DNA from 3 places in the Streptomyces sp. NPDC058671 genome. Region 1 is predicted to be linked to each of the others. Evidence: riboswitches for the same ligand, from Rfam matches in the RefSeq annotation. Region 1 holds a riboswitch; each other region holds the start of a gene.
What was found. A riboswitch is a leader RNA that binds a small molecule or an ion and turns the genes downstream of it on or off. The one in region 1 is predicted to bind thiamine pyrophosphate.

Region 1 (7,245 bases):
GCTCCGGCGTCCTCGGGGGAGTGGACCCGCTCCGGGGCGACCCGCACGGTGAGCCCGGCCTCCCGGAGGAGGGCCGTGGCGTCGCCGACGGTCTCGCCGGTGACATCGGGTACGTCGATCGGTGCGCCCCTGCTGACCACCAGGGCGACGGCCGAGTCCGGCGCGCGCTCGGTGCCGGGCTCGGGGTCGGAGCTGATCACGGAGCCCCGGGCGACGGAGTCGCTGAACGCGGTGGTCGTCACCCCGGGTGCCAGGCCCTCCTTCTCCAGCATGCGCCTGGCCTCGGCGAGCGGTTTGTTCCTGAGGTTGGGCACCTTCACGATCTCCGGGCCCCGGGACAGGGTCAGGGTGACGGTGCCGTTGCCCCGGAGGCGCTCGCCCGGAGCCGGGTCGACGGCCATGACGGTGCCGCGCTCGTACACGTCGCTGAACGCGCGCTTCGTCGTGCCGACCTCCAGACCGGCGTCGGTGATCCGCTGCGTCGCGACCGCCTCGGTCTGGCCGAGGACGGCGGGGACCCGGGTGAACTGGCCGGAATTGATGTACCAGACGCCGGCGCCGAGTCCGAGGGCGAGCAGGACACCGAGGACGATCAGAAGGGGGCCGCGCGGGGGCCGGCGGCGGGCCGCCGCCGCGGGAGCGGGGGGCTCCGGCGCGGGCAGCCGGTTCGTGTGCAGCACCGGCTGGGGGTCCTGCGCCCCGGCGGCCGGTACGGGCCGGGCGATCACACTGGTCCGGTCCTCGGCCGTGTCCCGGGCCCCGGGCCGGGCCTGCGGGGGCACGGCGTCCAGCTGCTCCTCGCCGAGCGCGGCGCGGGCCTCCCGGAGGAGGGCGAGCAGGGCGACGGCGTCGTGCGGGCGGACATCGGGGTGACGGGCGGTGGCCGCCGTGACCAGCTCGTCGAGTTCGAGGGCGAGGCCGGGGACGGTGGCCGAGGGGGCGGGCACGTCGGTGTGGAGGTGCTGGTAGAGCACCTGGGCGGGGGTGTCGCCGCCATGGGGCCTGCCGCCGGTCAGCATCTCGTACAGGACGACACCGCAGGCGTACACGTCGGCGCGGGTGTCGGCGGTGCCGTGCTCGATCTGCTCCGGCGCGAGGTACGAGACGGTGCCGAGGACCGACCCGGTGGTGGCGGTCGCCGAGCCCACGGTCCGTACGAGACCGAAGTCGGCGACCTTGACCCGGCCGTCGTCCCCTATCAGGACGTTCTCCGGCTTCATGTCCCGGTGCACGAACCCGGCCCGGTGCGCGGCGCCCAGCGCGGCGAGCATCGGCTCCAGGATGTCCAGGGCGGCGCGGGGCGCCAGGGCGCCGCGCTCGCGCAGGACGTCACGGAGGGTGCAGCCGTCGACGTACTCCATCGCCAGGTAGACGTACGCGCCCTCGGCGCCCTGGTCGAAGACCCCGACCACGTTGGGGTGGGCGAGGCGGGCGACGGACTTCGCCTCACGGATGAAGCGCTCGACGAAGGCGGCGTCGGTCGCGAGGGCGGGATGCATCACCTTGAGCGCGAGGACGCGGTCGAGGCGGGTGTCCACGGCCCGGTAGACCGTGGCCATCCCGCCGACGGCGATGCGCGCGTCGACGCGGTAGCGGCCGTCGAGCATCCGCCCGACGAGGGGGTCCTGAAGGGTCGTGTCCACGGCGACGAGTCTACGAGCCGTGGGGCGGAGGGTCAGAAGGCCGGGCGTTCCGGGTCCAGGCGGGGGCGGCCGGCGGAGGGGGAGGACGCCTCCGCGAAGTGACGGCGGGGGATGCGGCCCGCCCGCCACGCCAGCCGGCCCGCCTCGACCGCGTGCCGCATCGCCGCCGCCATCAGGACCGGCTCCTGCGCCCGGGTCACCGCCGACGCCAGCATCACGGCCGCGCACCCCAGCTCCATCGCGAGCGTCGCGTCGGACGCCGTGCCCGCGCCCGCGTCGAGGATCACCGGCACCCCCGCCCGCTCCGTGATCAGCTGGAAGTTGTGCGGGTTGCGGATGCCGAGCCCGGAGCCGATGGGGGAGCCGAGCGGCATGATCGCCGCGCAGCCCACGTCCTCCAGCTTCCGCGCGAGGACCGGGTCGTCGTTGGTGTAAGGGAGGACGGTGAAGCCGTCGTCCACGAGGGTCTCGGCCGCGGCGAGGAGTTCCTCCCCGTCCGGCAGCAGGGTCCGCTCGTCGGCGACGACCTCCAGCTTGATCCAGTCGGTGCCGAGCGCCTCCCGCGCGAGCCGTGCGGTCAGGACCGCCTCGCCGGCCGTGAAGCAGCCCGCCGTGTTGGGCAGGACGCGGATGCCGAGCCGCTCCAGGACGGAGAGGACCGAGCCCTGCACGGTGGGGTCCAGGCGCCGCATGGCGACCGTCGTCAGTTCCGTACCGCTGGCGGTCAGCGAGCGCTCCAGGACGTCGAGGCTGGGCGCCCCGCCGGTGCCCATGATCAGGCGCGAGGAGAACTCCGTACCGCCGAGGACGAAGGTGTCGTCGGACATCGCGTTCAGCCTCCCTGTACCGCGGTGAGGACCTCGACCCGGTCGCCTTCGCCGAGGAGCGTCGACGGCCACTGCCCCCGCGGCACGACCGTCTCGTTGAGGGCGGCGGCGACCCCGGAGCGGGCCGTGGTCAGGGTGGCGACGAGGGCGTCGAGGGTGAGGGGGCCGGAGAGCTCGCGCGGTTCTCCGTTCACGGACACGTTCATGCGGGCTGCTCCTGGCGTACGGGAGGGGCGGGGGCGAAACGGCGGGGGGTGAAGGGGCGCGCCTCGTCGGGGAGGACGCCGGTGGTCAGGACCTGGGCCATGACGTCGCCGGTGACGGGGGTGAGCAGGACCCCGTTGCGGTAGTGCCCGGTGGCCAGGTGCAGACCCGGCAGCGCGGTGGGGCCGAGCAGCGGCGCGTTGTCGGGGGACGCGGGGCGCAGGCCCGCCACGGTCTCGGTGAGCGGCAGCTCGGTGATCCCGGGGACGAGCTCGTGGGCGTCACGCAGCAGCTCGTACACCCCGCCCGCCGTCACCGTGGTGTCCCACCCGAGTTCCTCGCTGGTGGCGCCGACGACGAGCTCGCCGTTCGCGCGGGGCACCAGGTAGACGTGGCTGCCCCGCACCACGGCCCGGACGGTCCGGGAGAGGAAGGGGGCGTACGCGGCCGGCACCCGCAGCCGCAGCACCTGGCCCTTCACGGGGCGGACGGGCGGCAGCACCTCGGCCGGCACGCCCGCGAGCCGCCCGCTCAGGCTTCCGGCGGCCAGGACGACCTGGTCGGCCGTCAGTTCCCGGCCGCCGACGAGCACGGCACCGCGCGCGCGGCCCCGCACCACCGTCAGGCTCTGCGCGAGGGCGCGGTGGAAGACCACCCCGGCCCGCTCGCAGGCGACGAGGAGCGCGGCGGCCAGCCGGCGCGGGTCGACCTGGTGGTCGCCGTCGACCCGCAGCCCGCCGCGCACGCCCGGGGCGAGCATCGGTTCGAGGCGGCGGCACTCGCGGCCGCTGAGCCACTCGGAGGCGAGCCCGCAGCGGGTCTGCAGGGCGTGCAGTTCGCGCAGGTGGGCCCGGTCGTCGGCGTCGAGGGCGACGGCGAGGGTGCCGCAGGCGCGGTAGCCGACGTCGTGTCCCGTGGACTCCTCCAGCTCGGCGACGAAGGCGGGGTAGCGCGCGGCGGAGGCGAGGTTGAGCCCGAGCAGGGTCTCCTCGCCGTAGTGGAGTTCGGTGACGGCGGCGAGCATCCCGGCCGCGACCCGCGCGGCGCCGCCGCCGGGGTCCGGGTCGACGACCGTGGTGCGCAGTCCGCGCCCGGCGGACCGCCAGGCCGTGACCAGGCCGACGATGCCGCCCCCGATCACGAGGACGTCGGAGATGTCGGAGACATCGGAGGAACGCATGGGCGTCCAGCCCCTCCCTTCGCCGGCATGACCCGGATCAGGTTCGTACGGTCGGAGGCCGTCTCAGCCTCCCTCTCAGCCCGGTGCGTCCGGGCTCCCGCGAGTGCTTTACGCCCGCCAGCCTAGCTTCCGTCCTCGAGGCGGCCACAGACCCCTCCTGGCCTCCGCATTCCTGATGGCTCGTCAGATGCGTAAGGTGGTCGGGTGAGCGAGCAGAAGCAGGCCCAGCAGCATGTCGTGATCGTCGGCGCCGGGATGGCGGGCGTGCAGACCGCCGTCGCCCTGCGGGAACAGGGCTTCACCGGCCCCCTGACCCTCATCGGGGCCGAACCCCACCAGCCCTACGACCGGCCCCCGCTCTCCAAGGCCATCCTCCTCGGCAAGGCCGAGGACTCCGCCTTCGACATCGACTTCGAGGCCCTCGGCATCGAGCTCCGCCTCGGCCTCGACGTCACAGGACTGCGCGCCGCCGACCACGAGATCGACACCGAGGCCGGACCCGTCCGCTACGACACCCTGGTCGTCGCCACCGGCGCCCAGCCGGTCACCCTGCCCGGCGCCGAGGGCGTCCCCGGCGTCCATCTGCTGCGGACCCTCGACGACGCCGTACGCCTCGGGCCCGTCCTGGAGCGCCGCCACACCGTGGTGGTCGTCGGCGCCGGATGGATCGGCGCCGAGTTCGCCACCGCCGCGCGCGAGGCGGGCTGCGCCGTCACCGTCGTCGAGGCCGCCGACCGCCCCCTCGCCGGCGCCCTGCCCGCCGAGGTCACCACCCCCATGGCCGAGTGGTACGGGGCCCACGGCGCCGAACTCCTCACCCGCGCGCGCGTGGACACCGTCGAGCCCGGCCGCGTCCTCCTCGCCGACGGCCGCGAGCTCCCCGCCGACGCCGTCGTCGTCGGCATCGGGGCCCGCCCCGCCACCGGCTGGCTCACCGGCTCCGGCATCGCCCTCGACCCCGGCGGCGCCGTCACCGCGGACGAGCGGCTGCGCACCTCCCTGCCCGACGTGTACGCCGTCGGCGACTGCGCCTCCTTCCCCTCCGCCCGCTACGGGGAGCGCCTCCTCGTCCACCACTGGGACAACGCCCTCCAGGGCCCCCGCACGGTCGCCGCCACCATCACCGGGGCCGCGGACACGCCGTACGACCCCGTCCCGTACTTCTGGTCCGAGCAGTTCGGCCGCTTCGTCCAGTACGCCGGCCACCACGCGGACGCGGACCGGCTGCTCTGGCGCGGCACCCCCGCCGACGAGGCCTGGTCCGTGCTCTGGCTGCGCGCCGACGTGCCGGTGGCCCTCCTCGCCGTCGGCCGCCCCCGCGACCTGGCCCAGGGCCGCAAGCTCATCGAGACGGCCACGGCCGTGGACCCCACGCGCGCGGCGGACCCCTCCGTACCCCTGAAGGCGGCAGTCGCGTAGGGCCCGACTACCGGCTGTCGGTCCGGGATGGCAGGCTTGTCCTGTGACCGAGATTGACGTAAAGATCGATGCGCTCGTCCCCGCCTGGCTCTACGTGCCCGACATCGCGGAGATGCTCGATATCGAGGTGACGCGGGTGCGGCAGCTGATCAAGGAAGGTCAGCTGATCGCCGTGCGCCGTGGAGAGAACAACGCCCTGCAGATCCCCGCCGCCTTCATCCAGGGCGACAAGATCGTCAAGGGCCTCGTCGGGCTCCTGACCGTGCTGCGGGACGACGGCTTCACCGACGAGGAGATGCTGGAGTGGCTCTTCACTCCGGACGAGAGCCTGCCGGGCACGCCCGCGCAGGCCCTCGGCGAGAACCGCGGCACGGAGGTGAAGCGCCGCGCCCAGGCGCTCGCCCTCTGACACACGTACGCACGAAGACACCACCAGCGGGTGTCGCGGTGGGCGGCCGCCGGCGGGGGCGGGCCCCCCCGGGCCCCGCCCCCCCCCCGGGGGGGCCCCCCCCAGCCCGCCCCCTCAAACACAAGACCACACAAACCCCCCCCGGGGGGTGGGGGGGGGGGCGCCCCGGGGGGGGCCCCCCCCCCCGCGGCGCCGGCGCCACCGACGGGGGGAACCCATCCATGCCCACGCCTCGTGAGCGGCTCGCCGACGCCCGGCTCTACCTGTGCACCGACGCCCGGAAGCGGCAGGGAGACCTGCCCGCCTTCCTCGACGCCGTGCTCTCCTCCGGTGTGGACATCGTGCAGCTCCGCGACAAGGGCATGGAGGCCGGTGAGGAGCTGGAGCACCTCGCCGTCTTCGCCGACGCCGCCCGACGCCACGGCAGGCTGCTCGCCGTGAACGACCGGGCCGACGTCGCCCACGCCATCGCCTCCGACGTGCTCCACCTGGGCCAGGGCGACCTGCCCGTGCCCGCCGCCCGCGCGATCCTCGGCGACGAGGTCCTGATCGGCCGGTCCTGCCACGCCGAGAGCGAGGCGGCCGCGGCCGCCTCCGAACCGGGCGTCGACTACTTCTGCACCGGCCCCTGCTGGCCCACCCCGACCAAGCCCGGACGGTACGCACCGGGCCTCGACCTCGTGCGGTACGCGGCGGGCCTGGCCCAGGACCGGCCCTGGTTCGCCATCGGCGGCATCGACGAGACCAACCTCGACGAGGTCCTGGACGCGGGCGCGCGCCGGATCGTCGTCGTCCGGGCCATCACCGAGGCCGACGATCCGGCGGCCGCGACGGCCGCCCTCGCCAAGCGGGTCCGGGAGCGCGCGGGGGAGTAGCGGCCCGGCCGAGGTGATGTCCGGGACCGGCGCGCCCGCCCGCGGCACTCGGCGGTTCGTCCGAGGACGCGCCCGGCCGACTGTCCGAAACGGTGTCCATCAGCCGGACACCGTGTACGCCGCCCGGCGCACCCCGTCTAACCTGCCGGTATGGCCCTTGGTACCGCTTCCGTCCGTTCGGACCGCGCCCGCACGGTCCGCGAGATCCTCGCCTCCGGCGGCACGTCGTACTCCTTCGAGTTCTACGCGCCCCGGACCGAGAAGGGCGAACAGGGCCTCTGGAACGCGCTGCGCCGGGTCGAGGCGGTCGGACCGAGCTTCGTCTCGGTGACCTACGGCGCCGGCGGTTCCACCCGCGGCGGCACCGTGAAGGCCACCCAGAAGATCGCCTCGGACACCACGCTCACCCCGGTCGCCCACCTCACCGCCGTCGACCACTCGGTCGCCGAGCTGCGCAACGTCCTCGGCCAGTACGCCGACGCCGGCATCCGCAACATGCTCGCGCTCCGCGGCGACCCGGCCGGCGACCCGCTGGGCGAGTGGGTCGAGCACCCCGAGGGCGTCCGGTACGCGGCCGACCTCGTCCGGCTCATCAAGGAGTCGGGCGACTTCTGCGTGGGCGTCGCCGCCTTCCCGGAGATGCACCCCCGCTCCACCGACTGGGACACGGACATCCGGCACTTCGTGG
Region 2 (7,245 bases), on a different contig from region 1:
CGCGGGGATGCCCTGGTGGGTGAAGTGGGTCGCCGTACCGGCGCTCGCCCTGCTCGTCTTCGGCGGGCTGATCACCAGCGTCCTGGCCTTCGTGGTCGGACTGCTGTTCAAGGTGCTGCTCTTCGTGGCCCTCGTCGCCGGACTGATCTACGTCGTACGGAAGTTCAGTGCCTCCGGCCGCTCGCGTGAGGAGTGGTAGCACAAGCTACTGATCGGTATGGGGGCGACGGAGGGTATTAGCCCGGCCGGGGGAACGCACTGGTCGAATCGGGGCGGGGGCCCAGGGGCTGCCCTTAGAGTGGGATCTCTCCGCCGCTTTGGGGACTACAGGTGTAGATCTCCCTACTGACCAGCGGTTTCCCAGGCCCGGCGGGCGCGCGGGGGCGGCCCCCGCGGGCGGGTGCGATGCATCCGTCGTCACGCCTGGGGGTGACCTTTGGCCACGGCTACGCATACGGCTGCGCCTACCCTGATCGGCTCGGTTCAGCGCGCGCTGAGACTTCTGGAGGCCGTGGCCTCCCATGAGGGCGGCGCGCCGGCCAAACAGCTCGCCCGTGAGACGGGCCTCCCGCTGCCCACCACGTACCACCTGCTCCGCACCCTGACGCACGAGGGCTATCTGCGCCGCGAGAAGGGTGTGTTCGTGCTGGGTGAGGCCGCGGCCCGGCTGGCCGGCGGCGAAGCCGTGCAGAATCGTCGCATCAAGATCGAAGACTCCCTTGCCCGCTGGCGGGACGAGATCGGTGTGCCGGTGTACTTCGCCCTCTATCGCGAGGGGGAGGTCGAACTCGTCGCGGTCGCCGACACTCCTGCCGCCCCCGCCGTGGAGGAATGGGCCGATTTCCGGCAGACCGCCCACGCCCATGCGATCGGTCAGTGTCTGCTGAGCCAACTCGATGTGAAATCCCGTCAAGACCACCTCGACCGGTATCCGGTGGAAGCCATCACTCCGTTCACTGTGCGTAACCGCCGTGTGCTTCTGGAGCGTCTGGATGGTTTGGGGCGAATGGAGCCTCTGGTGGAGCGTCAGGAATATGCGCTCGGCACGGTTTGTGCCGCGATCCCCATCACCGCGGGCTCCGCGGCGGCCGCCATGGCCATTTCTGTCCCTCTTCACCAAGAAGAACGGTTGCTCCCCGCAGTCGAACGACTACGCACAGAGATCGGACGGCTCTTCAGTTCCCTCGCTTTCTCTATCAGTATCTGAAAAATCACTCCTTGTGATCTGCTAGCGCGTACAGCACGATTGCGTCAAGAGGGCACGGGGGATCATTCCTGGCCGTTTCGGTCACAGCTTTCAGCAGCGGTGTTTACACAACTGCTCCATCTACTGCGGGGTACACGATGCGAGAGTCCGTTCAGGCGGAAGTCCTGATGAGCTTCCTCGTCTCCGAGGAGCTCTCCTTCCGGATCCCGGTCGAACTGCGATATGAGACCCGGGATCCCTACGCGGTGCGGATGACCTTCCACCTTCCCGGGGACGCTCCCGTGACCTGGGCCTTCGGCCGGGAGCTGCTGCTCGACGGCATCGCCCGGCCGAGCGGGGACGGCGACGTGCACATCGCCCCGACGGAGCCCGAAGGCCTTTCGGACGTCTCCATCCGGCTCCAGGTCGGCGGCGACCGTGCCCTGTTCCGGGCGAGCGCGCCGCCGCTCGTGGCCTTCCTCGACCGTACGGACAAGCTCGTCCCGCTCGGGCAGGAACGGAGCCTCGGCGACTTCGAGGACAACCTGGAGGCCGCTCTCGGCCGGATCCTGGCCGAGGAGAGCGCGGGACCGGCCGCCTGAACCGGCGCCCGCCCTCTCGTACGTCTGCAACCACGCGGCTCGTACGTACCCACCATCCCGGGTTCGTACGTCACCCGCCATGACGTCGCGCGTACGAGTCACTTGGCGCGGCGGCGCCGTCCGCCCCGTGCCGTCGCGGGCCGGGTCCCCCCGGAAGCCGGTCGGTCGGCGGAGACCACCAGGGCCGCGAGCGCCGTGGTGACCGGCACGGAGGCGACCAGGCCGATCGACCCCACCAGGGTCCGCACGATCTCCTCGGCGATCAGCTCGCTGTTGGCCACCGTCCCCATGCTGCTCTGCGCGATCGAGAAGAGCAGCAGCAGCGGGAGGGCGGCACCGGCGTAGGCGAGCACAAGCGTGTTCACTACCGAGGCGATGTGGTCGCGTCCGATCCGGATGGCGGCCCGGTACAGGGCGCGCGGCCCCATGCCCGGGTCGGCCTGGTGCAGCTCCCAGACGGCCGAGGTCTGGGTGACCGTCACGTCGTCGAGCACACCGAGCGAACCGATAATGATTCCGGCCAGGAGCAGGCCGGACATGTCGATGCTCGGGTACAGGCCGTGGATCAGACCGGTGTTGTCGTCGGTGTTGCCGCTGAGCGAGGCCCAGCCGATGAAGAGCGAGCCGAGCAGGCCGATCAGCAGCAGTGAGATCAGCGTCCCGAGCACCGCGACCGAGGTGCGGGCCGAGAGGCCGTGGCACATGTAGAGGGCGATCAACATGATCGCGCTCGACCCGACCACCGCCACCACCAGCGGATTCGATCCCTCCAGGATCGCCGGCAGGATGAAGAACGTCAGCACCAGGAAGCTCGCGACGAGCGCGATGAGCGCCATCACGCCGCGCATCCGGCCGACGAGCACGACGACGAGGGCGAAGATCCCGGCCAGCACCGCCAACGGCACCTTGCGGTTCACGTCGGTCACCGAATACTGCAGGTCACGCGGGGCGTCGGGGGCGTACGCCACCACCACCCCCTGGCCCCGGTCCAGTTGGCGGGGCGCGTCCGGCTGCACGATCTCGGTGAACCTGCGTCCCTTCTCCGGGCCGCTGACCAGTTCGACGGTCGCCTTCTCGCACTGTCCCCGCTGGGACTCGACGGCCTCGCGCCCCTCCGGGGTGGAGGTGTCACCGGTCGGCGGGACCTGCGCGGCGTTCACGTCCTTGCAGTCGACCTGCTCGACGGCGACGACCCTGCCCTGCTCGGTCTGCCGGTCGAAGCCGACCCCGGTGCGGTCGTGCGCCGGGGCACCGCCCGGCCACAGCACCGCGAGGCCGACCACGACGGCGGTGGCGAAAGGGATCAGGACGGCCGCGATGACCTTGCGCAAGTGCCGGGACACCGGGGCGGCGGGGCCGTGGCTGTGGCTGTGGCCGTGCCCCTGGCCGTGCCCGTGGGAGGGGCCGGGACCGGGGTCGTGGCCGTGCGGCTCGGGAGTCTGCTCGGGGGAAGTCACCGACCGATCATCGCAAGAACGGCGGGGGCCCACTGTTCAGCACGCCAGGGATGACGCTAGCGTGGTGGCACCTTTGCACACGCGGGAGCTCGGAGCACCGGGCTGAGAGGGCGCTGATCACCGTACGCGCGTACGGGAAGAGGCTGCGCCGACCGCCGAACCTGTTACCGGGTAATGCCGGCGTAGGGAGATCGGTCTCATGACCATTCAGGACGCACGCACGCCTGCCTCCGACCAGGACGGCACCTCTGTCGACGGCGAGCGCACGCCGGGCTGGCACAAGGGGTACGTCCAGGGCTCGCGCCCCGACCTCAGGGTGCCGGTCCGTCAGGTACACCTCACCAACGGCAAGGACGTCACGCTGTACGACACGTCCGGCCCGTACACCGACCCCACCGTCGACACCGACGTACGACGGGGCCTCCCGCCGCTGCGCGAGAACTGGATCATCGGCCGCGGCGACACCGAGGAGTACGCGGGCCGCCCGGCCCGCCCCGAGGACGACGGCATCAAGCACACCTCGCCGCGCGGCGGCGGGCTCAAGAACCTCGACGCCGTCTTCCCCGGCCGCCCGCGCCTGCCGCGCCGGAGCCGCGACGGCCGGGCGGTGACGCAGCTCGCGTACGCCCGCCGGGGCGAGATCACCCCGGAGATGGAGTACGTGGCGATCCGGGAGAACGTCTCCCCCGAGGTCGTACGGGAGGAGATCGCCGCGGGCCGCGCGGTGCTCCCGGCGAACGTCAACCACCCGGAGATCGAGCCGATGATCATCGGCAAGCGGTTCCTGGTGAAGGTCAACGCCAACATCGGCAACTCCGCCGTCACCTCCTCCATCGAGGAGGAGGTGGAGAAGATGACCTGGGCGACCAAGTGGGGCGCCGACACGGTCATGGACCTGTCCACCGGACGCAACATCCACACCACCCGCGAATGGGTGCTGCGCAACTCCCCCGTGCCCATCGGCACCGTGCCGCTCTACCAGGCCCTGGAGAAGGTCGACGGCCGGGCCGAGGAGCTGACCTGGGAGATCTACAAGGACACGGTCATCGAGCAGGCCGAGCAGGGCGTGGACTACATGACCGTGCACGCCGGCGTACTCCTGCCGTACGTGCCGCTCACCGCGCGCCGCAAGACCGGCATCGTCTCGCGCGGCGGCTCGATCATGGCCGCCTGGTGTCTCGCCCACCACAAGGAGAACTTCCTCTACACGAACTTCGAGGAGCTCTGCGAGATCCTGGCGGCGTACGACGTCACGTACTCGCTCGGCGACGGGCTGCGCCCCGGCTCGATCGCGGACGCCAACGACGAGGCGCAGTTCGCGGAGCTGCGCACGCTCGGCGAGCTGAACACGATCGCCAAGCGCCACCACGTGCAGACGATGATCGAGGGCCCCGGGCACGTCCCGATGCACAAGATCAAGGAGAACATCGACCTCCAGCAGGAGATCTGCGAGGAGGCGCCGTTCTACACGCTCGGCCCGCTGACGACGGACGTGGCGCCCGCGTACGACCACATCACCTCCGGCATCGGCGCGGCGATGATCGCCTGGTGGGGGACGGCGATGCTCTGCTACGTCACGCCCAAGGAGCACCTGGGCCTGCCGAACAGGGACGACGTGAAGACGGGGGTCATCACGTACAAGATCGCGGCGCACGCGGCCGACCTCGCGAAGGGGCACCCGGGCGCTCAGGAGTGGGACGACGCGCTCTCGGACGCGCGGTTCGAGTTCCGCTGGGAGGACCAGTTCAACCTGGCGCTCGACCCGGACACCGCGCGGGAGTTCCACGACGAGACGCTGCCCGCGGAGCCCGCGAAGACCGCGCACTTCTGCTCGATGTGCGGTCCGAAGTTCTGCTCGATGAAGATCAGTAGAAGCATCACAGAGCAGTTCGGCGGCGACGCGGACGCCACCCCGGATGAGATCGAGGCCGGGATGCTGGAGAAGTCCAAGGAGTTCGCGGCCTCCGGCAACCGCGTCTACCTTCCGCTGGCTGACTGACCTGCGCAAACGAGGCTGACCGACGGCATTCCGGGGGGAGTCGTCGGTCAGCCTTCGTTGTTCTGTGGACTGATCCTTTGACGTCGGAGCGTCCACCAGCACATGTTGGGGACGCTCCGATAGCCGTGCAGCCAGTAGGAGTAGATGGGTTAGCCGAGATAGGGCCGTTCGCGGTGCTCCATGTAGTGGCTGAGCCTGAGTCGCTGCGTGTGGTGCATGGGAAGTCGGTCCAGCTCGTCTGGAGGAACGAACCGTAGCTCCGTCGACTCGTCCGAGATTGCCAGCTCGCCGCCGACGATTCGTGCGGTGAAGCAGACGTTGAACTGCCGGCGCACCTCTCCATCCGAGTAGGCGATGATGTGCCTCGGGTCGGTGTACGTGCCCACTAGCCCGGTGACCTCCACGTCCAAGCCGGTCTCTTCCTTGACCTCACGGACGGCCGTGCCGGGAAGTGAGTCAGTGAGGTCCATGCCCCCGCCAGGGAGGGCCCAGAGATCGTTGTCGCGTCGACGCTGGAGCAGGATGCGCCCCTGGGCGTCGGTGACGACGGCTGAGGCCGCGACAACCATGCTGTTCGGCTTGGGAGCGTTCGGGTCGTCGTAGTACTCGGTCCGTCCCATGGTCACCCCTCATGCTGTACGGGGGTCGCTGTGGACCACACCGCGTTGAAGCTCTCGGCGTAGGTGTCGAACATGCCGCCTTCGCCGCTTCGCCGAAGGTGCCACACCGGGGCCCCGTATGCATTGACCCCCCAGACGTGGGCATTGACCAGCAACTGATCGTCGGCGCGGTAGAGCGAGTTGTAGAGCGTCGTGGCGTGGGTCCGGACGTCGATGCCCGACACGCCGACCAAGGGCCGGTAGTGCATGAGCGCCAGTTGGCAACGGGACTCGATGCCGTGGCCGAACTTCTCCTCCTGGCCGCGCGCCCGAACGTTCTCACTCTCCGCGTCGCCTACAGCGATCCGGATCGCACAGCCCTCTGCGGCTCGCTCCCGAAAGAGATCGTTCAATCGGGGGTACGCCTCATGCAAGAAGATTGCGGCGTAGACCAGCACGTCAATGCGCTCGCGTGCCTGGGCCAACATGTCCACGAACGCTGACACGGGGACATCCGCCCTCTGCTCATAGAGCGTCACGAGTTCCGGGCTTATCGCTCGCGCCGCGCGCGCCTGCCGGAGTGCCGGCCAGAGTGCGTGCACGTCTTCTCCTAAGGTCTCTGCCGCCCGCATGGCCGTGACCCGGCGTGGCGTACGACTGAGATTGACCCACCGTTCAACGGACTTGGGGTCAACATCGACCTCTATCGCGAGGGCGGCGTACGTCCAGCCTCCGTCCGCCATGACGGCACGAAGTCTCTCGTTCGGCATGAGTCTCCCCCTGATCCTTGGGACGGCACTAGGGACGTTCTACCGGACGTGGGACGTCCCGAAGTGGGGTTTGGTGGAGGTTCCTCCGTCCTTCTGGCCGACGCGATGATCGCGGAAAGCGTCTGCGGCATCGAAATGGAGCGGCACAGGTGATGACGACACAAAATGCAACGCCCTCGCCGGACCTAGACCACCCGCAGTCTCGGCCTGGCATCGGTGATGTGGCTAAGGACATGGTCAGTGGGCGTATCGGCGTCGTCATGGGCGATGTTGGCGGCCGTGTGCAGCTGCGGCCGTTGCGAGGGGGCATCGAGTGGGAGGCCATGCCCCGTGACGTCGTGGTGCCCAGGGCGCGGGAAGAGCTGAGCGCGCGCCTGGAGGCCAAGAACAGCAACAGTCGGTCGGGTCTGTGATGCGGGTCATCGGCCGGTACGCGGGGGTGCTGTTCATCATCTGCATCAGCGGTTCGTGTGGCCTGGTGCTCGGCATGGCGCTGGGCACCAGCCCATAGACCGGTTCCCCTGGGCGGGTGCCAATTTCCGTGGCTCCCCCGTCCCGTCCAGGGGGACCTCCCACACACGCCTCCTGGCCGCTTTCGAGCTCAGCTCGGTGGCCGGCGGCGACTAACGATG
Region 3 (7,245 bases), on a different contig from region 1:
GCTCCATCATGTTCGTCGGTACGAAGAAGCAGGCCCAGGAGGCCATCGCCGAGCAGGCGACGCGCGTCGGCATGCCGTACGTCAACCAGCGTTGGCTCGGTGGCATGCTCACCAACTTCTCCACCGTCTACAAGCGTCTGCAGCGCCTCAAGGAGCTCGAGCAGATCGACTTCGAGGATGTGGCCGCGTCCGGCCTCACCAAGAAGGAGCTCCTGGTCCTCTCCCGCGAGAAGGCCAAGCTGGAGAAGACCCTCGGCGGTATCCGCGAGATGTCCAAGGTGCCCAGCGCCGTCTGGATCGTGGACACCAAGAAGGAGCACATCGCCGTCGGCGAGGCGCGCAAGCTCAAGATCCCGGTCGTCGCGATCCTCGACACCAACTGTGACCCCGACGAGGTCGACTACAAGATCCCGGGCAACGACGACGCGATCCGCTCCGTCACCCTGCTCACCCGCGTGATCGCCGACGCCGTCGCCGAGGGCCTCATCGCCCGTTCCGGCGCCGCGACCGGCGACTCGAAGCCGGGCGAGAAGGCCCAGGGCGAGCCGCTCGCCGAGTGGGAGCGCGACCTGCTCGAGGGTGAGAAGAAGGCGGACTCGGACGAGGCCCCCGCCGCCGAGGCCCCTGCCGCCGAGGCCGTCGAGGCTCCGGCCGAGGACGCCGCCGAGGCCCCCGCCGCCGAGGCTGCCGAGGCCCCGGCCGAGGTTCCGGCCGCGGACGCCGAGCAGGCCTGACCTTCCGGACCTTCGGGTGACGACGGCGGGGGCCCACAAAGCCCCCGCCGTCCACCCGTAGACCCGCCCGATCTTTCAGACTTCGAGAGAGAAACAGACTCATGGCGAACTACACCGCCGCTGACGTCAAGAAGCTCCGCGAGCTCACCGGCGCCGGCATGATGGACTGCAAGAAGGCCCTCGACGAGGCCGACGGCAACGTCGACAAGGCCGTCGAGGCCTTGCGCATCAAGGGCCAGAAGGGTGTCGCCAAGCGCGAGGGCCGCTCCGCCGAGAACGGCGCCGTGGTCTCCCTCATCGCCGACGACAACACCTCCGGTGTCCTCGTCGAGCTGAAGTGCGAGACGGACTTCGTCGCCAAGGGTGACAAGTTCCAGGCCGTCGCCGACCAGCTCGCCGCGCACGTCGCCGCCACCTCCCCGGCCGACCTGGAGGCGCTGCTCGCCTCCGAGATCGAGGCCGGCAAGACCGTGCAGGCGTTCGTCGACGAGGCCAACGCCAACCTCGGCGAGAAGATCGTCCTGGACCGCTTCGCGCAGTACGCCGACGGCTTCGTCTACGCGTACATGCACCGCACGATGCCCGACCTGCCGCCGCAGATCGGTGTCCTCGTCGAGTTCGACAAGGCCGACGCCGCCGTCGCCAAGGGTGTCGCCCAGCACATCGCCGCCTTCGCGCCGAAGTACCTCACCCGTGAGGACGTCCCGGCCGAGGTCGTCGAGACCGAGCGTCGCGTCGCCGAGGAGACCACCCGCGCCGAGGGCAAGCCCGAGGCCGCGCTCCCGAAGATCGTCGAGGGTCGCGTGAACGGCTTCTTCAAGGACGCGACGCTGCTCGGTCAGCCGTACGCCCTTGACAACAAGAAGTCCGTCCAGCAGGTCCTGGACGAGGCCGGTGTCACCCTGAAGCGCTTCACCCGCATCAAGGTCGGCATCTGAGTCCGTACGCTGACGCGACGGACACCGGACCCCCCGGTAGGGTCTGAGGCAGTCGTCGGCGCACGCGCAGGACGACCGCAGATCTGACAGGAGGCCATTGCCGTACGGGAAACCGCGAGGACCCAAGGCAATGGCCTCCTTCGTATGTGCACGAGGAGATCTCCATGAACCAGGGCGCCGTACAGGGCGACGACAACAACGGCAGGACGGCCGGGCGCTACATGCTGAAGCTGTCCGGAGAGGCCTTCTCCGGCGGTACCGGCCTGGGTGTCGACCCCAACGTCGTGCACGCCATCGCGCGTGAGATCGCGGCGGTCGTCCGCGACGGCGCGGAGATCGCGGTGGTGATCGGTGGCGGCAACTTCTTCCGCGGCGCCGAGCTCCAGCAGCGCGGCATGGACCGGGCCCGTTCCGACTACATGGGCATGCTCGGCACCGTGATGAACTGCCTCGCCCTCCAGGACTTCCTGGAGAAGGAGGGCATCGACTCACGCGTCCAGACCGCCATCACCATGGGCCAGGTCGCCGAGCCGTACATCCCGCTGCGCGCCGTGCGCCACCTGGAGAAGGGCCGCGTGGTCATCTTCGGTGCGGGCATGGGCATGCCGTACTTCTCCACCGACACCACCGCCGCCCAGCGTGCGCTGGAGATCGACGCCGAGGCCCTGCTCATGGGCAAGAACGGCGTGGACGGCGTCTACGACTCCGACCCGAAGGCCAACCCCGACGCGGTCAAGTTCGACGCCCTGGAGTACGGCGAGGTGCTCGCCCGCAACCTCAAGGTCGCCGACGCCACCGCCATCACCCTGTGCCGGGACAACAACCTCCCGATCCTCGTCTTCGAACTGCTCACCGAGGGCAATATCGCTCGCGCGGTGAAGGGTGAGAAGATCGGCACGCTCGTGAGCGACCAGGGCACCCGGGCCTGACCCGAACCGGGGAACGGCCCCGCAAGGGGCTGGACAGAGCCCTGCCGGTCGTACACCGTGCAGGACACAACGCGACGACACGCAGGAGCATGTGGTGATCGAAGAGACCCTCCTCGAGGCCGAGGAGAAGATGGAGAAGGCGGTCGTGGTCGCCAAGGAGGACTTCGCCGCGATCCGCACCGGCCGTGCGCACCCGGCGATGTTCAACAAGATCGTGGCGGAGTACTACGGCGCCATCACCCCCATCAACCAGCTGGCGTCCTTCTCCGTACCGGAGCCCCGGATGGCCGTGGTGACCCCGTTCGACAAGAGCGCGCTGCGCAACATCGAGCAGGCGATCCGGGACTCGGACCTCGGCGTCAACCCGAGCAACGACGGCAACATCATCCGGGTGGTCTTCCCCGAGCTGACCGAGGAGCGCCGCCGGGAGTACATCAAGGTCGCCAAGACCAAGGCCGAGGACTCGAAGATCTCGATCCGCTCGGTGCGCCGCAAGGCCAAGGAGACCATCGACAAGTTCGTCAAGGACGGTGAGGTCGGCGAGGACGAGGGCCGCCGCGCCGAGAAGGAGCTCGACGACACCACCGCGAAGTACGTCACGCAGGTGGACGAGCTGCTCAAGCACAAGGAAGCCGAGCTGCTCGAGGTCTGATGAACGACTCTTCCTGGGGGGCCCCGGCCGGTTCCGGCCGTAGGGGACCCGACCAGGGGCCCGTCCCGGCGGGTCCCGCATACGATCGGCATCTGGCGGCGCAGACTCGGCCCATGCCCATCGTGCCCGACGTTCCCGCCGGCGGATTCCAGGACGGTCACGGACGGGGGGCCGCTCACCCGAGCGGTCCCCTGTTCCGTGAGGAGACGCCGCACGAGCACCCGCAGGAGCCCATGCACAGCCCCGCCCCGCCTCCGCCGCCCGCACCCCGGAAGAAGAAGACCGCGGGGCGCGACCTGGGTGCGGCCATAGGGGTCGGGGTCGGTCTCGGCGCCGTCGTCTTCGCGTCGCTGTTCGTCTGGAAGCCGGCCTTCGTCGGGGTGATCGTGGTCGCCGTCGTGGTCGGTCTCTGGGAACTGACCTCCCGCCTCCAGGAGCGCAAGGCGATCAAGGCACCGCTGGTTCCGCTCGCGGTCGGCGGCGCGGCGATGATCGTCGCCGGCTATGTCCGGGGTGCCGAGGGCGCCTGGGTGGCAATGGCGCTGACGGCGCTCGCGGTGCTGGTGTGGCGGATGACGGAGCCTCCCGGGGGTTATCTGAAGGACGTCACGGCGGGCGTGTTCGCCGCGTTCTACGTGCCGTTCCTCGCGACCTTCGTGGCGCTGCTGCTGACCGCCGAGGACGGTCCGCAGCGGGTGCTGACCTTCCTGCTCCTGACCGTGGTCAGCGACACGGGGGCGTACGCGATCGGCTGGCGCTTCGGCAAGCACAAGCTGGCTCCGCGGATCAGCCCCGGCAAGACCCGGGAGGGTCTGGTCGGCGGGGTGACGTTCGCGATGGCGGCGGGAGCTCTGTGCATGGAGTTCCTGATCGACGACGGCATCTGGTGGCAGGGCCTGATCATCGGTCTCGCGGTGGCGGCGAGCGCGACGCTCGGCGACCTCGGCGAGTCGATGATCAAACGGGACCTCGGCATCAAGGACATGGGCACGCTGCTTCCGGGCCACGGCGGCATCATGGACCGCCTGGACTCCCTGCTGCCGACGGCACCGGTGGTGTGGCTGCTCCTGGCACTGTTCGTCGGTACCGCCTGACCTGCGGTTCTTCACGTGAGGGGCTCGTTGTCCACAGGGGCGGCGGGCCCTTCTTCGTATCTCTGCGACACTGGTATCACCATGCCCAAGCCCGGAGAACTCACTTTCGTCGCCCCCCGCGGAGCCAAGAAGCCGCCGCGGCACCTGGCCGACCTCACGCCCGCCGAGCGGAAGGAGGCCGTCGCCGCGATCGGCGAGAAGCCCTTCCGTGCCAAGCAGCTGTCCACGCACTACTTCGCGCGGTACGCGCACGATCCCGCCGAGTGGACGGACATCCCGGCCGCCTCGCGGGAGAAGCTGGCCGGGGAGCTGCTTCCCGACCTGATGTCCGTGGTGCGGCACATCTCGTGCGACGACGACACCACCCGTAAGACCCTGTGGCGGCTGCACGACGGCACGCTCGTCGAGTCGGTGCTCATGCGCTACCCGGACCGGGTGACCATGTGCATCTCCTCGCAGGCCGGGTGCGGGATGAACTGCCCGTTCTGCGCGACCGGGCAGGCCGGGCTCGACCGGAACCTGTCGACCGCCGAGATCGTGCACCAGATCGTCGACGGCATGCGGTCCCTGCGGGACGGCGAGGTGCCCGGGGGGCCGGCGCGGCTCTCCAACATCGTGTTCATGGGCATGGGCGAACCGCTCGCCAACTACAAGCGGGTCGTCGGCGCCATCCGGCGGCTCACCGATCCCGAGCCGGACGGCCTGGGCCTCTCCCAGCGCGGGATCACCGTCTCCACCGTGGGTCTGGTGCCGGCGATGCTGCGCTTCTCCGACGAGGGCTTCAAGTGCCGGCTCGCGGTGTCGCTGCACGCCCCGGACGACGAGCTGCGGGACACCCTGGTTCCGGTGAACACCCGCTGGAACGTGCGGGAGGTCCTCGACGCGGCCTGGGAGTACGCGGAGAAGTCCGGACGCCGGATCTCCATCGAGTACGCGCTCATCCGGGACATCAACGACCAGGCCTGGCGCGGTGACCTCCTCGGCCGGCTCCTCAAGGGCCGACGGGTGCACGTCAACCTGATCCCGTTGAACCCGACGCCCGGTTCGAAGTGGACCGCGTCCCGTCCCGAGGACGAGAAGGCCTTCGTCGAGGCCATCGCGCGCCACGGCGTCCCGGTGACCGTCCGGGACACCCGGGGTCAGGAGATCGACGGTGCCTGTGGACAGCTGGCCGCCGCCGAACGCTGACCTTGTACTCTGAGCTCGAACACATCTCCATATTCCGACAGGGGAGCGCCACAGCGCTGAGAGTGCGGTCACCGTAGGACCGCAGACCCTCTGAACCTTGCCCAGGTCATTCTGGGTAGGAAGTTCGGTCGTTAACTCAAGCTGTTGCGCCCTGCCCGCGTCCGGTCCGCCGGTCGTGGGCAGGGCCGCGTCTCTTCCTGGTCATACCCAGGAGGAAATCTCAGTGAGCACCAAAATCTCAGTGAGCACCAAGAAGGCGGCGGCCGCCGCGCTCGTCGCGGCCCTGGGCGTCACCGCCCTCACCGCCTGCGGCACGGACGACGGCCGTGACGCCGCGGGCGCGTCCGGCGCGCCCGCCCCGAAGACCGTGACCCTCGTCAGCCACGACTCCTTCAACGCCTCCAAGGAGGTGCTCGCGAAGTTCACCGAGCAGACCGGTTTCACCGTGAAGGTCCTCAAGAGCGGGGACGCGGGCGAGGCCGTCAACAAGGAGATCCTGACCAAGGGCTCCCCGCAGGGTGACGTCTTCTTCGGCGTCGACAACACCCTGCTGTCCCGCGCCCTCGACAACGGCATCTTCGTCCCGTACGAGGCGAAGGGCCTGGACCGCGTCCCGGCCGCGTACCGGCTCGACAAGGAGCACCGGGTCACGCCGATCGACTCGGGCGACATCTGCGTCAACTACGACAAGAAGTACTTCGCCGACAGGAAGCTGGCGCCGCCGCAGACCTTCGACGACCTGGCGAAGCCGGCGTACAAGGACCTGCTCGTCGTCGAGAACCCCGAGCGGTCCTCCCCGGGCCTCGGCTTCCTCCTCGGTACGGCCGCCAAGTACGGCGACGAAGGCTGGCAGGACTACTGGACGAAGCTCAAGGCCAACGGTGTGAAGACCGTCGACAGCTGGGAGCTCGCCTACAACCAGGAGTTCTCCGGTTCCGCCGGCGGCAAGCAGGCCAAGGGCGACCGGCCGCTCGTCGTGTCCTACGCCTCCAGCCCGCCGGTCGAGGTGCTGTACGGCGAGCCGCAGCCGAAGGTGGCGCCGACCGGCGTCTCCACCGGCACCTGCTTCCGGCAGACCGAGTTCGCCGGCCTCCTGGACGGGGCGAAGAACCCCGTCGGCGGCAAGGCGCTGATCGACTTCCTGATCTCGAAGGAGTTCCAGGAGGACATGCCGCTCCAGATGTTCGTGAACCCGGTGGCGACGGACGCCGCCCTGCCGGAGCTCTTCACGAAGCACGGCGTGGTCGTCGACAGGCCGGAGACCATGGCCCCCGAGAAGATCGCCGAGAAGCGTGACCCGTGGATCCAGCAGTGGTCGTCGCTCGTCCTGAAGTGACGCGCGGCCTGCGGGGGAGCGCGGCGCGGCTGGGGCTCATGGCCCTGCCCGCCGCGTTCTTCGGGGTCTTCTTCGCCTGGCCGGTCGTCTCGATCGTCGAACGGGGGCTGCGGCCCGAGGGGGCGTGGCGGTTCGGGCGGATCGGCGAGACGCTGAGCCGGCCGGACATCCTCGACGTGCTCGGCTTCACGGCGTGGCAGGCGCTCGCCTCCACGGCGCTGACGCTGCTCGTCGCGCTGCCCGGCGCGTATGTCTTCGCCCGCTTCGACTTCCCCGGCAAGGGCGTGCTGCGGGCCGTGGTGACGGTGCCGTTCGTGCTGCCGACGGTCCTGGTCGGCACCGCGTTCCTCGCGCTCGTCGGCCGGAACGGTCTG

Region 2: another riboswitch for thiamine pyrophosphate. It lies ahead of thiC (phosphomethylpyrimidine synthase ThiC); the one in region 1 lies ahead of thiO (glycine oxidase ThiO).
Region 3: another riboswitch for thiamine pyrophosphate. It lies ahead of ACFWV2_RS18985 (thiamine ABC transporter substrate binding subunit); the one in region 1 lies ahead of thiO (glycine oxidase ThiO).

What each region holds. Positions count from the first base shown of each region.
Region 1 covers NZ_JBHXSA010000013.1:16,205-23,449, forward strand. The annotation lists gene pknB (Stk1 family PASTA domain-containing Ser/Thr kinase) at 1-1,643, opposite strand, end outside; gene ACFWV2_RS17820 (thiazole synthase) at 1,676-2,470, opposite strand; gene thiS (sulfur carrier protein ThiS) at 2,476-2,676, opposite strand; gene thiO (glycine oxidase ThiO) at 2,673-3,854, opposite strand; TPP riboswitch at 3,852-3,965, opposite strand; gene ACFWV2_RS17835 (NAD(P)/FAD-dependent oxidoreductase) at 4,110-5,273, shown strand; gene ACFWV2_RS17840 (Rv2175c family DNA-binding protein) at 5,317-5,682, shown strand; gene thiE (thiamine phosphate synthase) at 5,904-6,557, shown strand; gene metF (methylenetetrahydrofolate reductase [NAD(P)H]) at 6,708-7,245, shown strand, end outside.
Region 2 covers NZ_JBHXSA010000001.1:63,055-70,299, reverse strand. The annotation lists gene ACFWV2_RS00235 (DUF5326 family protein) at 1-199, shown strand, start outside; gene ACFWV2_RS00230 (IclR family transcriptional regulator) at 437-1,207, shown strand; gene ACFWV2_RS00225 (SsgA family sporulation/cell division regulator) at 1,345-1,788, shown strand; gene ACFWV2_RS00220 (YibE/F family protein) at 1,887-3,245, opposite strand; TPP riboswitch at 3,317-3,451, shown strand; gene thiC (phosphomethylpyrimidine synthase ThiC) at 3,445-5,244, shown strand; gene ACFWV2_RS00210 (NUDIX domain-containing protein) at 5,394-5,864, opposite strand; gene ACFWV2_RS00205 (XRE family transcriptional regulator) at 5,867-6,613, opposite strand; gene ACFWV2_RS00200 (hypothetical protein) at 6,766-7,026, shown strand.
Region 3 covers NZ_JBHXSA010000014.1:81,878-89,122, reverse strand. The annotation lists gene rpsB (30S ribosomal protein S2) at 1-734, shown strand, start outside; gene tsf (translation elongation factor Ts) at 836-1,672, shown strand; gene pyrH (UMP kinase) at 1,837-2,601, shown strand; gene frr (ribosome recycling factor) at 2,696-3,253, shown strand; gene ACFWV2_RS18995 (phosphatidate cytidylyltransferase) at 3,253-4,347, shown strand; gene rlmN (23S rRNA (adenine(2503)-C(2))-methyltransferase RlmN) at 4,429-5,535, shown strand; TPP riboswitch at 5,565-5,675, shown strand; gene ACFWV2_RS18985 (thiamine ABC transporter substrate binding subunit) at 5,777-6,871, shown strand; gene ACFWV2_RS18980 (ABC transporter permease) at 6,910-7,245, shown strand, end outside.